3 regions of the Streptomyces sp. NPDC053069 genome follow, and region 1 is predicted to be linked to each of the others. Evidence: riboswitches for the same ligand, from Rfam matches in the RefSeq annotation. Region 1 holds a riboswitch; each other region holds the start of a gene.
The links. A riboswitch is a leader RNA that binds a small molecule or an ion and turns the genes downstream of it on or off. The one in region 1 is predicted to bind cobalamin.
Positions count from the first base shown of each region.

Region 2: another riboswitch for cobalamin. It lies ahead of ACIGXP_RS10505 (HoxN/HupN/NixA family nickel/cobalt transporter); the one in region 1 lies ahead of ACIGXP_RS05980 (ribonucleoside-diphosphate reductase subunit alpha).
Region 3: another riboswitch for cobalamin. It lies ahead of ACIGXP_RS24825 (prenyltransferase/squalene oxidase repeat-containing protein); the one in region 1 lies ahead of ACIGXP_RS05980 (ribonucleoside-diphosphate reductase subunit alpha).

Region 1 covers NZ_JBITZN010000002.1:509,200-514,285, reverse strand. Annotated here, with positions in the region: gene ACIGXP_RS05985 (NACHT domain-containing protein) at 1-2,031, opposite strand, end outside; cobalamin riboswitch at 2,168-2,342, shown strand; gene ACIGXP_RS05980 (ribonucleoside-diphosphate reductase subunit alpha) at 2,466-4,829, shown strand; gene ACIGXP_RS05975 (ribonucleotide-diphosphate reductase subunit beta) at 4,829-5,086, shown strand, end outside.
Region 2 covers NZ_JBITZN010000004.1:135,144-140,229, reverse strand. Annotated here, with positions in the region: gene ACIGXP_RS10510 (nucleoside hydrolase) at 1-378, shown strand, start outside; gene ACIGXP_RS10505 (HoxN/HupN/NixA family nickel/cobalt transporter) at 375-1,454, opposite strand; cobalamin riboswitch at 1,483-1,673, opposite strand; gene ACIGXP_RS10500 (ArsR/SmtB family transcription factor) at 1,752-2,096, shown strand; gene ACIGXP_RS10495 (glycoside hydrolase family 13 protein) at 2,190-3,857, shown strand; gene ACIGXP_RS10490 (DUF4142 domain-containing protein) at 3,854-4,570, opposite strand; gene ACIGXP_RS10485 (DUF6445 family protein) at 4,847-5,086, shown strand, end outside.
Region 3 covers NZ_JBITZN010000011.1:14,279-19,364, forward strand. Annotated here, with positions in the region: gene ACIGXP_RS24800 (MBL fold metallo-hydrolase) at 2-1,030, shown strand; partial or broken gene ACIGXP_RS24805 (nuclear transport factor 2 family protein) at 1,118-1,468, shown strand; gene ACIGXP_RS24810 (XRE family transcriptional regulator) at 1,474-2,055, opposite strand; gene ACIGXP_RS24815 (hypothetical protein) at 2,324-3,175, shown strand; partial or broken gene ACIGXP_RS24820 (phosphotransferase) at 3,283-3,603, opposite strand; cobalamin riboswitch at 3,663-3,789, shown strand; gene ACIGXP_RS24825 (prenyltransferase/squalene oxidase repeat-containing protein) at 3,906-5,086, shown strand, end outside.

The DNA.
Region 1 (5,086 bases):
CCAGCGTTTGTGCACCTCCGCGACGATGTCGCCGAGCAGTTGCGGCCGGGGTTCCATGCTGTCGATCTCCAGGGCCGCCGCGTACAGATCGAGGGCTTTGGGGTCGTCCGTGCGGCGGTTCGCGGCCGTGAAGAGCCGGTCGGCCATGGTGCGGCCGTACACGGGAGCCTGCCGCACCCTCTCATCCCAGTACTTGTGCACCTCGGCCCCGATGCTGCCTCCCCTGGCCGACTGTTCCACCGCCCGGTCACGGGAGAGCAGCACCAGGGCGATGAGCAGCTCACGGCTGGGCCCCGGCGGCTGCAGCGCCTGCTGGACGAGCTCGCCGGCGGAGCGCTCCTTGAGGTACTGCAACATGCGGAACCCGAAATAGGCCTGGATGATGCTGTGCGGGAAGCGGACCCTCTTCTCGAAGCTCTCCACCAGCTGCAGCTTGTCCGCATGGGCCGCGAAGCGGGCGAGCGCGGCCTGGCATTGGCCCATGTTCCCCTTGGCCAGATGCTCTCTCTCCTCCTTGCTCAGGTGCTCGCAGAGCGTGTTCCAGATCCGCTCCCGGTGCCACTCCGAGAAGGTGTTCCCGCGCTTGCCGTACCGGTCGAAACGGCGTGCCCTGGTCCGCAGGTGGTCCGCCTGGGCCCGCGTCCGCCGCGCCGGACCGGGGTGGACGTCACTGTCCAGCAGCTCGGCGAAGCCGACCTCCAGCTTGTCCTGGAGCAGTCCGATGCACGCGAGCGCGGAGACCACCTCGACGGTGTCCTTGCGTTCCCGGGGGCTCAGCTCGACGTCCTCGCGCAGCCGGCCGTCGCTCATGGCGTGGGCCCAGGTCTCCAGGAGCCACAGCCGGAGCGTGCTGCGGTCCCAACTGCGGGTGTCGAGCCGGTCCTTGTCGTTGCGCGGACGAACGCGTTCGAGGTCGCCGTGGTGGTGCAGTTCGCGGGCGATCTGCAGGTAGATCGGCGATTCGGTGACCTCCGCGGTCTCCACGATCCAGTCCACGCGGCGCTCGTCCGTCTCCGGGACCCGCGCCTCGACGAAGTGCAGCGCCGACTCCTCGCTCAGCGGCTCCAGCTCCACGATCGCGGCGGGGGTGCTCTCCAGCGGACTGTGCGGCCGGGAGGCGATGACGAGGGGCAGCTTCTCCTCGTGGGCGCGCTCGATGGCCCTGCGGATGATGTTGTCCCGGTCCTCCTGGAAGCGCTCGTCGAGGATCGCTTCTTCCAGGCCGTCGGCGATGACGACCACCTTGTCGTCGGCGAGCAGTTGCTGCCAGATCCGGTCGCTCTTGGTGCGCGCCAGAATGCCGTGAGGCGCTTCCTCGGCGAACCGTTGCCTGGCCATGCGCTCGAAGTTCAGATCGGCACCGGTTGCGTCCCTCAGCCGGATCGGCACGGGAACGGCGTGCTGCCGGGCCAGCAGCTCGGTCAGCCGCACCAGGACGGCCGTCTTGCCCGTGCCGACACCGCCGACGAGCAGATAGGGCCGGCGGGTCTCGCGCTGCCGCAGCCTCTGGGCGATGACCCGGGCGACCTCCTCGCGGCCCACGATCTCGGCCATGTCGGGCCCGGCGGTGAGCACCAGCTTGCGGGGGTGCTTGCGCGCCTTGGCGACGTAGCGCCGCTTGCTCCAGCTGTACCAGAAGAACAGGAAGAAAGCGGCGGCCACCGAAGCGGCGAGAAGCGGACCGACGAAGCGGAGCACGGAGTCGAACCCGGTGCTCGACCTCCTCCGCCACTGCTCGAACGCGGTCGTGTGATGGGTGAACAGGATCCAGAGACCTTCCGCGGCCCAGGCGAGGAGTGCGGTCAGGAGGATCAGCCACACAACCCGGATCGCGTTGGTGTACGAGAACCACCTGCGCCAGTTCTTGGGGCGGGTGGTGTCCCGGCGGGCCTCCAGCTTGATGGTCAGATGGTGCCAGTGGACCAGGAAGAACCGCCTGACCCGGCGCCACACGTGTCTCGCCTCCAGCGTCGCCATCGGCGCGCTGCGAGGCCGCACCTTGCCCGGCGGATGACGGACGATCCTCGTCATGGTGCGTTCTCCTTCCGAGGCCGGCTCTCGGCACGAAGGACCCGCGGGGCACCTTCTTCCATGGAAACACTCCAGCCGGGCCCTGCAACTCGGAAGTTGACCCTCCGAAGCCACCGCACCACACAACAGACACAACATCTGGGGGTGACCTGACAGCCCGGCACTAGATGTATGCTCATCCTCGCTGTCGCCGCAGGGGAATCCGGTGCGAATCCGGAACTGTCCCGCAACGGTGTACTTGTGTGTGTCCGTTCCCTGAACGCCGTGCACAGGAGTCAGTCCGAGGACCTGCCGACAGCGCACCCGGCCGTCCGGCCGGTGTGCCCTGAGACGTCCGGGCCTCGTGGAGTGGGCCGGTGGACGCGACGCCGTGTGCGCTCGTGGCTGCCCCCGCCCTCCGCCAGGCCCCCGTGCCGAGCGAGGGAGAGCCCCACGTGACCATCGCGCCAGCAGACCCGGCTTCAGCCGACGGCCTGGAGACCGACGGTCCCGGTGCCGCGCTGCTGCGGACCCTGACCGAGCTGACCGCCGACCTCCCCGACACCGACCCCGGCCGGGTCGCCGCCGCCGCCCTGCGTGGCCGGTCGGCGAACGCCGACGAGGCGGAGTTGCGGGAGCTGGCCACGGAGGCCGCCGCCGGGCTCATCTCCGAGGACCCCGCATACTCCCGGCTGGCCGCCCGGCTGCTGACCCTCACCATCCGCGCGGAGGCCGCCTCGCAGGGCGTGACGTCCTTCACCGAGTCCGTGGCCGTGGGACACCGGGAGGGGCTCATCGCCGACCGGACCGCCGAGTTCGCGCGGGTGCACGCCGCGCGGCTGGACGCGCTGATCGACACGGGCGCCGACGACCGCTTCGGCTACTTCGGGCTGCGCACGCTGCACAGCCGGTATCTGCTCCGGCACCCCTTCACCCGCAAGGTCGTCGAGACCCCCCAGCACTTCATGCTGCGGGTCGCCGCAGGCCTCGCCGAGGACGACAGTGTCCGCTCCCTGGACGAAGTCGCCGCGCTCTACCGGCTCATGAGCCGCCTCGACTACCTGCCGTCCTCCCCCACGCTCTTCAACTCCGGCACCCGCCACCCCCAGATGTCGTCCTGCTACCTCCTCGACTCCCCGCTGGACGAGCTGGACTCCATCTACGACCGCTACCACCAGGTGGCCCGGCTCTCCAAGCACGCCGGCGGCATCGGTCTGTCGTACTCCCGGATCCGCAGCCGCGGTTCGCTGATCCGCGGCACCAACGGGCACTCCAACGGCATCGTGCCGTTCCTGAAGACCCTGGACGCCTCGGTGGCGGCCGTGAACCAGGGCGGCCGGCGCAAGGGCGCCGCGGCCGTCTACCTGGAGACCTGGCACTCCGACATCGAGGAGTTCCTGGAGCTGCGCGACAACACCGGTGAGGACGCCCGCCGTACGCACAACCTGAACCTCGCGCACTGGATCCCGGACGAGTTCATGCGCCGGGTCAACGCCGACGGACAGTGGTCGCTGTTCTCCCCGGCGGACGTGCCGGAGCTGGTGGACCTGTGGGGGGAGGAGTTCGACGCCGCCTACCGCAAGGCCGAGGCGGCGGGGCTCGCGAAGAAGACGATCCCGGCCCGCGAGCTGTACGGCCGGATGATGCGCACCCTCGCGCAGACCGGCAACGGCTGGATGACCTTCAAGGACGCGGCGAACCGCACCGCCAACCAGACCGCCCTGCCCGGCCATGTCGTCCACTCCTCCAACCTCTGCACCGAGATCCTGGAGGTCACGGACGACGGGGAGACGGCGGTCTGCAACCTGGGGTCGGTCAACCTCGGTGCGTTCGTGAGCGGCGGTGACATCGACTGGCAGCGCCTCGACGAGACGGTCCGCACGGCCGTCACCTTCCTCGACCGTGTGGTCGACATCAACTTCTACCCGACCGAGCAGGCGGGCCGGTCGAACGCCAAGTGGCGGCCCGTCGGCCTCGGTGCCATGGGTCTGCAGGACGTGTTCTTCAAGCTGCGCCTGCCCTTCGACTCCCCGGAGGCCAAGGCCCTGTCCACGCGGATCGCCGAGCGCATCATGCTCGCCGCGTACGAGGCCTCCGCCGACCTCGCCGAGCGGAACGGCCCGCTGCCGGCCTGGGAGAAGACCCGTACCGCGCGCGGTGTGCTGCACCCCGACCACTACGAGGTGGAGCTGACCTGGCCGGAGCGCTGGGCGGCCCTGCGCGAGCGGATCGCGGCCGTCGGCATGCGCAACTCGCTCCTCCTGGCGATCGCGCCCACCGCCACCATCGCCTCCATCGCGGGCGCGTACGAGTGCATCGAGCCGCAGGTGTCGAACCTGTTCAAGCGCGAGACGCTGTCCGGTGAGTTTTTGCAGGTCAACTCGTACCTGGTGAAGGATCTGAAGGAGCTCGGCGTCTGGGACGCACGGACCCGTGAGGCGCTGCGCGACTCCAACGGCTCGGTGCAGGACTTCGCGTGGATCCCGGCCGACGTACGGGCCCTGTACCGCACGGCGTGGGAGATCCCGCAGCGCGGCCTGATCGACATGGCCGCGGCGCGGACCCCGTTCCTCGACCAGGCGCAGTCGCTCAACCTCTTCATGGAGACGCCGACCATCGGCAAGCTCTCCTCGATGTACGCGTACGCCTGGAAGTCCGGGCTCAAGACGACGTACTACCTGCGCTCGCGGCCCGCGACGCGCATCGCCCGCGCCGCCCAGGCGCAGACACAGAAGACCATCCCCGTCCAGCAGGCCGCCGATCCCGACGCGGTCGCCTGCTCCCTGGAAAACCCCGAGTCCTGCGAGGCCTGCCAGTAATGTCCACCCGTCCCCAGAACCTCCTCGACCCGGGCTTCGAACTCACCCTCCGCCCGATGCGCTACCCGGACTTCTACGAGCGCTACCGGGACGCCATCAAGAACACCTGGACCGTGGAGGAGGTCGACCTCCACTCGGACGTCGCCGACCTCGCGAAGCTGACTGCGGCCGAGCAGCACCTGATCGGCCGGCTGGTGGCCTTCTTCGCGACGGGCGACTCGATCGTCGCGAACAACCTGGTCCTGACGCTGTACAAG
Region 2 (5,086 bases), on a different contig from region 1:
AGCGACCCCGGCACCCGGCTGGCCGGCGAACTCCTCGCGCACCGGCCGACCACGCAGGGAGAGGCCCCGGAGGCGGAGGAGGCGGGCGGCCTCGGCGACGCGGGCGCGGTGTGCGCGGTCGCCGACCCGGCCGGCATCACCACCCGGCTCCTGCCCGTCGAGGTCTCCCTGGCCCCGGGCCCGACCCGGGGCCAGACGATCGTCGACCGCCGCCCCCGCCCCGGCGAGTCCGAGATCCACGAGGGCAAGCGCGAACACGCCCTGGTGGACGTGGCGTTGCAGGTCGACGTGGACCGGTACGTGAAGCTGTACCTGGAGACCGTGGAGCGCCAGGGGGTGGCGTTCGGATCATCCCGGCGTCCGAACGACACCCCCTAGTCGGCGGCGGGCTTCGCCGTCCAGCGTTCCTCCACCCGCGCGACGCGCCAGTACGACAGTGCCGCCGCCCACACCACCACGAACAGGCCGACGATGAGATAGCCGACGTTGTCCAGGTCGAGTCCGGCGATCCAGCCCGTGACGCCGTCGTGCAGACCGAACTTCTCGTGCAGGACCCCGACCAGCTCGATCGTGCCGATGACGAAGGCGACCGCGATGGACAGGCCGGTGATGGCGAGGTTGTAGAAGACCTTGCGGACGGGGTTGGAGAACGCCCACTGGTAGGCGAAGTTCATGAAGGTGCCGTCGAGGGTGTCGAACAGGCTCATGCCGGCGGCGAAGAGCAGCGGCAGGCAGAGGACCGCGTACCAGGGCAGGCCGGCGGCGGCGCCCGAACCGGCCATCACCATCAGCGTGACCTCGGTGGCCGTGTCGAAGCCGAGCCCGAAGAGGAAACCGAGCGGGAACATCTGGCCGGGCCGGCTGATCGATTTGGTGAGGCGGCCGAGGATCCGGTTCATGAAACCGCGCGAGTCCAGGTGCTGTTCGAGCTCCCGCTCGTCGTACGCCCCGCCGCGCATCGCGCGGAAGACCCTGAGGATGCCCACCAGAGCGACCAGGTTCAGGGCCGCGATGAGGTAGAGGAACGTGCCGGAGATCGTCGTTCCCAGGAACCCGAGCACCTGGTGGGTCCGCGAGTGCTCGTCCATCACCTTGCCGGCGAGCTGCGTACCGCCGGCGATCAGCACCGCCAGCACGACCACCACGCTGGAGTGCCCCAGCGCGAACCAGAACCCCACCGACACCGGCCGCTTCCCGTCGGCCATCAGCTTGCGTGTGGTGTTGTCGATCGCGGCGATGTGGTCGGCGTCGAACGCGTGCCGCATACCCAGGGTGTAGGCGGTGATGCCGAGGCCGATCCCGAAGACGTCGGTGCCGACCCTGTAGTGCTCGGGCACGACCAGCAGGAAGAGGATCCCGAAGGCGACGACGTGCAGGGCGACGATCACCGTCAGCAGTCCCGCCGTCTTCAGGGTGTCCTCGCGCCGCCAGCGGAAGGAAGCAGCATCGGCCATCGGGTTCACGCTCCAGCACCTCGTGGATCACTTCGTGAGCTGCCGTGGCCGGTCTCCTGGCTTACGGGGTGGTGCGCTCTTCGGTCCCTGCCTTCCCAGCCGTACGACCGACCAGTGGCCCGGCTGCTGCCGGACGGGACCGGAACTCCCCGGTCACAGTGGCGAGGGCCGCGTCGACTTCTCATCGACTTCCCGAGCACCACGGCCCGCCCACCGTACGGGCGGGAGCGGTGCACTGCATAGCTGCGCACCCGTGCAGGTATTCAAGATCACAAAGCCACCTGCGAGGATGACGCCATGCATCTCGTGCCTGCCGACCGAGCCGACCGGCGCACCATCGACGGTCACCGGGTGTGCGAGGCGATCGCCGCCATCGGTGACGCGGACCGGGTGCGCACCTGGGCCGGCCGCTTCTCGCTGCTGGCCGACGCCAACCGGCTCGCCCTGCTCCTCGCCCTGCACCGCACCGGCCCGCTCGCCGTCTCCGACCTTGCCGTGGCCACCGGAATGAACGATCCCGCCGTCTCCCAGGCCCTGCGGCTGCTGCGGGCGGCGGGCGTCGTGGCCGGGGAGAAACAGGGACGGGTGGTGCGCTACCGCGTGGTGGACGCCGAGCTGCGCACGGTGCTGGACCTCTGCTGAGGTGCTCCCCTCGGCCCCCCATGCGAAGGTTCCCTTTCCGGGTCATGTGGACAGATTTGTACTGTCGTCCACCTCCCCCTGAAGGGATCCCGTATGGCCCCTGTGGCAGACCGCTCCCCGGACCTCTCCTCCAAGAACCCCGACTGGTGGCGTCAGGCCGTCATCTACCAGGTCTACCCCCGCAGTTTCGCCGACGCGGACGGCGACGGCCTCGGCGACCTGCGCGGCATCACCCAGCGCCTGAGCCACGTCGCCGGCCTCGGTGCCGACGCCCTGTGGCTGAGCCCCTTCTACCCGTCGGAGCTGGCCGACGGAGGCTACGACGTCGCCGACCACCGGGACGTCGATCCCCGCCTCGGCACCCTGGACGACTTCGACGCCCTGGTGGGCGAGGCCCACCGGCTCGGCCTGAAGGTCGTCGTCGACATCGTCCCGAACCACACCTCGCATCTGCACCCCTGGTTCCAGGAGGCCCTGCGCTCCGCCCCCGGCTCCCCGGCCCGCGGCCGCTATGTCTTCCGCCCCGGCCGGGGCGTGCACGGCGAACTGCCGCCCAGCGACTGGCAGTCCGTGTTCGGCGGCAGCGCATGGAAGCGCGTCCCGGACGGCGAGTGGTACCTCCACCTCTTCGCTCCCGAACAGCCCGACCTCAACTGGGACAACGAGGAGGTCCGCGCCGACTTCCGCTCCACCCTGCGGTTCTGGTCCGACCGGGGCGTCGACGGTTTCCGCATCGACGTCGCCCACGGGCTGGCCAAGGACCTCACTGAGCCGCTGCGGGACATCGGGGACCTCGGTGCCACCGGCGAGGCGGCCCTGCCGCACGTCCCGCCGGGCAGCCACCCGTACTGGGACCGCGACGAGGTTCACGAGATCTACCGCGACTGGCGCAAGATCCTCGACGCCTACAGCCCGCCGCGCACCGCCGTCGCCGAGGCCTGGGTCCCGGGCGCCCGCCGTGCCCTGTACGCCCGCCCCGACGAACTCGACCAGGCCTTCAACTTCGAGTACCTGGAGACCGGCTGGGACGCGGAGGAGCTGCGGCAGGTCATCACCGACTCCCTCGCCACCGCCCGGGCCGCCGGCGCCTCCGCCACCTGGGTGCTGTCCAATCACGATGTCGTACGGCACGCCTCCCGCCTGATGCTGCCGCCCGGCACCGACCCGGCGGCCTGGCTGCTGTCCGGCGGCACGGCGCCCGCGATCGACACCGGGGCGGGCCTGCGCCGGGCCCGCGCCGCGACCCTCCTCATGCTCGCGCTGCCCGGATCCTCGTACCTCTACCAGGGCGAGGAACTCGGTCTGCCGGAGGTCGCCGACCTGCCCGCCGCGGTCCTCCAGGACCCGATCTGGGAGCAGACCGGCCATGTCCGCAAGGGCCGCGACGGCTGCCGGGTGCCGCTGCCGTGGACGCGGAGCGGACCGTCGTACGGCTTCGGGCGCGGCGCGGCCTGGCTGCCGCAGCCGGCGTCCTTCGCGTCGTACGCCGTCGAGGCGCAGACGGGGGCCGAGGGCTCGACCCTGGAGCTGTACCGCACTGCCCTGCGGCTGCGCCGCAAGCTGCTGGAGGGCGAGACGCTGACCTGGACACCGGACGCGCCCGCCGGCGTCCTGGACTTCACCCGCTCGGACACCTGGCGCTGCGTCACGAACCTCACCGCCGACCCGGTGCGGCTGCCGCCCGGGGAGGTGCTGCTGGCCAGTACGCCGCTCGACGGGAACGCGAACCTCCCGCCGGACACGACGGTCTGGCTGGCCTAACCGACGGTCGGGCTCGGGCTCGGTCCCGAGCCCGTGATGCCGTTGATGTCGACGGGTGTGGAGGTGGGGCTCGGGGGCGGGGTGAGGACCACCTCCGGCTGGCCGGCGGCCGGGGGCGGCGGGGTCAGGTCGGAGTCGGGCAGCTTGGGCGGGGTCGTCTGCTGGAACAGGGTCTGGTCGAAGTCGACCAGGCCCGTCTTCTCCATCACCGTCATGTGGTCCAGAACCGTGTTGTTGGCCTGGTCGGCGAGGGCGCGCACCAGCGCGTTCTTGGTGGTCGACCGGATCTTGGAGATGGTGTTGAAGATCGAACCGTGCGTCATCCGCAGGATGTTGGCGAAGTCGCTGTCGAACTTCTTGCCGCTGTCCGCCTTCAGCTGGCTGACGAAGCCCTGCTGCTGGGGACTGGGCAGGTTGGGCAGCGTGATGTTCAGCATCGGCGCGATCTTGCGGCAGGTGATGTCCAGCGCCGCGTGCCCGTCGACCAGGTGCTTGCTGGCCGTGATGACCGCCGGAGTGGTGCCCTTCTGCAGCCCGATCTGGCCCACCGGGTACTCCCACAGACCGGCCGCCCGCACCTTCACCACGAAGTCCCGGTCCTGCTCGGTGAGCGGTCCCCACTGGGTGTTGGCGATGATGCGGTCCTGGGCGGTGGTGACCTTGTTCAGGCCGAGCATGCTCGGATAGGCCAGGGCCACGAGGGTCATGGCCATCGCACCGCCCACGAAGAGGGTTCCCGTCGCGTTCCGCGAAAAGCGCACCGTGCCTCCTGCCCGGTCGTGGATCCGCCCACGGTGACGGCGTGGGGCGGTTCGGACGCACAGCAGTACGTACGGGGAAGCGATTCGTCTCGGTGGTTCGGGTAAAAACTCCCGGACGGCCAGGTCCGGTTGCCGATTGCCATGTGTTGGTGTGCATGACACATGGTTGGTCAAACGTTGACCGGTCTCCGGGAGAAAGCAGCCGAAACACGGTCCTAGATTCGCCGCATGTCCCCGCAGCCCCCGCCCCGCACGCCCGCCTCCCGCACCCCCCTCCCCGTCCTCCCCTACCGCAAGCCCACCAGGGACCGCGACTACTGGGTCCTGGACGACGCCCTGCCCGAGATCGACGCCGTACGGGAGCGGTGCCTGGCCAAGGACGACTGGGTCAAGGGCTACCCGTACACCTCCGAGACCTGGCCCGGCCTGCGCGCCATGCCCGGGCTGGAGCCGCCCGAACTCGCCCAT
Region 3 (5,086 bases), on a different contig from region 1:
GATGGTGCAGACGTTCGAGCACGGCGGGGGCGTACGGTCCGTGGCGGTTCCCATCCCGGACAATCCCCTCGGCCACACGCTGGTGTACGTGGTGGACACCGACCGCGGCCCGGTGCTGGTCGACACCGGGTGGGACGACCCGGGCTCCTGGGACACGCTGGCGGAGGGCCTGCGCGCCTGCGGCACCACGGCCGGCGAGGTCCACGGGGTGGTGATCACCCATCACCACCCCGACCACCATGGCCTGTCCGGCCGGGTGCGCGAGGCCTCCGGCGCATGGGTGGCGATGCACGCCGCCGACACCGCGGTCGTACGGCGCACCCGGCAGGCCCCGCCCGAGCGCTGGTTCACGTACATGAGCGCCAAACTCGCGGCGGCCGGCGCTCCGGAGGAGCACCTCGCACCGCTGCGCGCCCCCGGCGTCCCCCGGACCCTGCCCGGCCTCTCCCCCGCCCTGCCGGACCGGGAGATCGTCCCCGGCGAACTCCTCGACCTGCCCGGCCGCAGGCTGCGCGCGATCTGGACCCCGGGCCACACCCCCGGCCACGTCTGTCTGCACCTGGAGGAGGAGCACCCCGCCCGGCTCACCGGAAACGGCCGCCTGTTCAGCGGTGATCACCTGCTCCCGCGGATCACCCCGCACATCGGTCTGTACGAGGATCCCGACGACACGACCGTGACCGATCCCCTCGGCGACTATCTCGACTCCCTGGAGCGGATCGGCCGGCTCGCCCCCGCCGAGGTGCTGCCCGCACACCAGCACGCCTTCACCGACGCGGCCGGCCGGGTACGCGAGCTGCTCGACCACCACGAGGAGCGCCTGGCCGGCTTGCTCGCCCTGCTCGCCGAGCCGCTCACCCCCTGGCAGCTCGCCGAGCGCATGGAGTGGAACCGCCCGTGGGCCCAGATCCCCTACGGCTCCCGGAACATCGCGGTCTCCGAGGCCGAGTCCCATCTGCGCCGCCTGGTGAAGCAGGGCCGCGCGGAGCCGGTGACGGGGAGCGAGCCGGTGGCCTACCTCGCGGTGTGATCCGGTGACGAACCCCTGACGCACCTCGGGCGTACCTCGCGGTGCAATCCGGTCGCCTCGCCCGGGGCGTCCCTATTGGACGGGCGCATGGACCCTTTGCGCAGTCTCGTCGCCCAGCACGCCTGCGAGCGCCTGATCATCGACTTCGCCCACCGGCTCGACCTCGGTGAACCGGCTTCCGTGGCCGAGCTGTTCACCGAGGACGGCAGCTGGGAGTGGCCCCCGCCGGGGGACGGGCGCCGGATCGAGGGCCGGCAGGCGCTGCGGTCGTACTTCGGCTCCCGCCCCGCCGACCGGCTCTCGCGCCGCCTGATGGCCAACGTCCTGGTCACGGTGACCGACTGGACCACGGCCAGGGCCGTGTCGTACTTCTCGACGTACCGGGTCGACGGATACGCGGGCGGCATGGTCCCCGCCGGGCGACCGATGCGGGCCGGTTGGGCTCAGCCGTGTCCGCGCTCCGCCGTAATGATCATCTCGGCGAGGTCGGCGAGCGTGGCGAGCTGCCGTGCGTTCATCTGCGGGGCGCGGGCGGCGAGCCGGACGAGACCGCTCTCACGCAACCGCACCAGCGGGTCCGCCTCGGCCTCCAGACACTGCAGCACCGGGCGCAACGCCTCCTGCAGCGCCTCCGGTTCGTCGGCGGTGAAGAAGCCGGCGGGCAGGCCGAAGAAGCGGCGCAGCCGGTCGGTGTGCTGCAGTCCCGGCATCCCGCTCTTGCGCCATTCGCTCAGCCACTGCCGGCTGGTTCCGGCGATCCTCGCCAGCTCGTCCAGCGAGTACCGCTTGCCGTCGGGCCGGCGCCGGGTCTCGCGGATGAAGTCCAGCCGCTGGCGCACCCGCCCGGCCAGAGAGGTCTCCGTCGCCCGCCCGCCGGCGAGCAGTTCGACGACGACGTTCACGGGGATGCCCGTGCGATGGGACAGGTCGGCCACATCGAGGACTTCCGGCAGCCGGCCGGGCCTGCCGGTCAGCTCGCCGAGCCGGTCCAGGACAGCGGCCAGCGAGGCGTAGGCGTCACTCACCGAGGTCCCCCCTGGCGTGTCGTCCGTTCGGTGGCTGGGCTGACGGCGAGGCTACCCGGTCACTCGTTCGCCGACCAGACGCGACAACGCTTCCTGCTGAAGATGGCAGTAATCGTTGACAGTTGAGGGTGCGACGGGTGAGGATCACGACACAGAGAGCAAGATGCGACCCGCCCGGGTGCCCTAGACCCGCCCCGGGTGCCGTCTATGGGGGAGCGGCATCCGGGGTGTTTCTCTGTCCCGCTCCTCCTGCGAAGGTGGTGCGCCGATGCCGCAGCCCGTCCTTCTGCTCGGGGCCGGCCGGGCCGCACACGGCGGATACCCGCTGGCACGGATCGCCGCCGTACGCCCGGTGGTGCTGGCCGACAGCTCGGTGCCCGGCTGGGCGCGGCCCTTCCTGTCCGGCCATCTCCAGGCCGACCCGGCACGGGAGGCGGAGACCGCCGAGACGGTGGCGCGGTACGCCGCCCGGCATCCGGTCGCCGGCGTGCTGACCTGGAGCAGGGCACACCTGGCCGTGGCCGCGCGGATCGCCGGACGGCTCGGCCTGCCGGGCCTGCCGTACGAGACGGCCGCCGTCTGCGCCGATCCGCCGGCCTTACGGGCGCTGTTGCTCCGCAACCGGGTGGTGCCCACGGGACCGGAGGACACGGAGGGGCCGCTGGTGTCCGCCGAGACCGTCGTCCTGGACGACGAGGTCCGCATCACCGCGCTGACCCGTACGACGTCGCTGGGGCATTCCGTCCATGCTCATGACGCCCTGCTGCACAACCCGTTTCTCCGGCAGAGCGTGCAACGGGCGGTACGGGCGCTGGGTCTCACCCACACCGTCGCGCATGTGAGCCTGCGGCTGACCGGGCGAGGGCCGCGGGTGACCGCGGTCGCTCCGCACTTGCCGGGTGATCTGATTCCGTGGCTGGTGGAACGGGCGACGGGAGTGGATCTGGTGGGGGCGACGCTGGCGCTCGCGTGCGGGGCGGTGCCCGAAGTGACACCTACGCGGCAGCGGGCGGCGGCGATCCGGTTCGCCGACGGCGCCTGCCGACGGGCCTCGCGGGAGTACTGGGTCGTCGAGGGCGCGGATGCCCTGGAGTGCGAACGGGCCTTCGACGCGGCGTAGCCCGCCCCCCTCAAGGCAGTTGCCCCACCGCTCGTATGACGTGCTCGGCCTCTTCGAGGAGCTCCAGCTCCCTCGGCGTCATCGTCGGGTTGGCCGCCCTGCGCCGCCGCGACCCTGCCCGGTACGGCGTGCAGTCGCCGCAGCAGCGAGGCGAGCAGGGTGCCGGCCTCCGCCGCGCCGACCCGGCCCTCGCCGGGGGCGGTCAGCAGCGTCGGGCCGGACAGGCTTTTCAGCGTCAGATCGGTGCCTGAGCCGGTGGGTCGCCCCCGGGGCGCGGGACAGCCGTGCCGACGTACGTATGCCATCACGGCGCACGCGGCTGCCGCGTCCCCCCGGCCGTCGCGGTCCCGGCGCAGGACCCAGGCGTCGTCGACCTCGTACACATCGGCCGAACGGCCCGACCCCAGCAGTCTCCCCGTCTCCGTCATGGCCGTGACCCTGGTCACCGCTGTCCTGTGCCCACAGCCACTCCTCAGGGCGCTGAAGGCTGCCGGTAAAGTGGCGGGGTCGTCATCACACCCGTACGGGGGGAAGCCGGTGCAATTCCGACGCCGACCCCCATCCGTGAGCCGCTGTTCGCGGTGAGCCGGACTGCCCCGTACGGCACGTTGACCGGCTTGCGTGCGTCGGCCGCCCGCCGCGCACGGCACCGTCGAGGTTTACGGAGCCGAGCCGCCCGGGGCCACCCGCGCGCTGCCCGGCTCCCTGCAGGGAGAGGCAGTCGCCGACCATGAACGTCCGCCGCAGTGCCGCGGCTCTCGCCGCCGTAGGCGTGCTGGCCGCCGCCGCACCCGCCATGGCCGCCGGCCCGTCCCCGTCGCCCAAGGTCGCGATCCCGTCCGGGCTGTACGGCACGTCCGACCCGACCTACGACGGTGTGTGGCGCCAGTCGCTGACGCTGGTCGCCCAGCGGACCCTCGGCTACCGGCCGGCCGCCTCGGCCGTCGACTGGCTGGCCGGGCAGCAGTGCGGCAACGGCGCGTTCGCCGCGTTCCGCGCCACCCCGGACAAGGCCTGCGACGGCAAGGTCATGGTGGACACCAACAGCACGGCCGCCGCCGTCCAGGCGCTGCAGGCCGTCGGGGGGCACGACGCGCAGGTCCGCAAGGCCCTGGTCTGGCTGACGAACGCACAGAACAAGGACGGCGGCTGGGGGTACTCGCCGGGCGGCGCGAGCGACACCAACTCCACCAGCGTCGTCATCGGCGCGTTCGCCGCGGTCGGCCAGGACCCCGCTCGGGTGCGCACCGGCGGCAAGTCCCCCTACGACCTGCTGGCCGCCATGTCCGTGCCCTGCGACCAGGACGGCGGCGGTGCCCTCGCCTTCCAGCAGGACAAGAAGGGCAAGCCGGCCGCCAACGCGGACGCGACGGCGGCCGGGGTGCTCGGCGCGCTCGGCAAGGGGTTCGTCGTGCAGGCCGGCAAGGCGCCCGCGCACGCCGCCTGCAGCCGGGCCGGCCACCCCGGCCCCGCGCAGGTCGCGGACAACGCCGGCGCGTATCTGGCGGCGGCCGTCGCCAAGACCGGCCACCTGCAGTCCGTGCTGCCCGGCGCCAAGGACCGGCCGGACTTCGGCAACACGGCCGACGCGGTCGTCGCGCTCGCCGCGGACGGGCGCAGCGAGCAGGCGAAGGCGTCGTACGCCTGGCTGGAGAAGAACGCCTCCCAGTGGGCGGCGCAGAGCGGTCCGGCGGCGTACGCCCAGCTGATCCTCGCCGCGCACGCGGTCGGCGCACAGCCGGGTGACTTCGCCGGCACGAGCCTGGTCCGGTCCCTCAACGAGCTGGGGCCCGCCCCGCAGATGGCGACCGAGCAGAAGCAGAAGACGAAGTCCGACAGCGGTTCGAGCTTCGGTGTCTGGTGGTTCGTCGGCGTCTGCCTCGTCGCGGGCATCGGCGTCGGCTTCCTGAT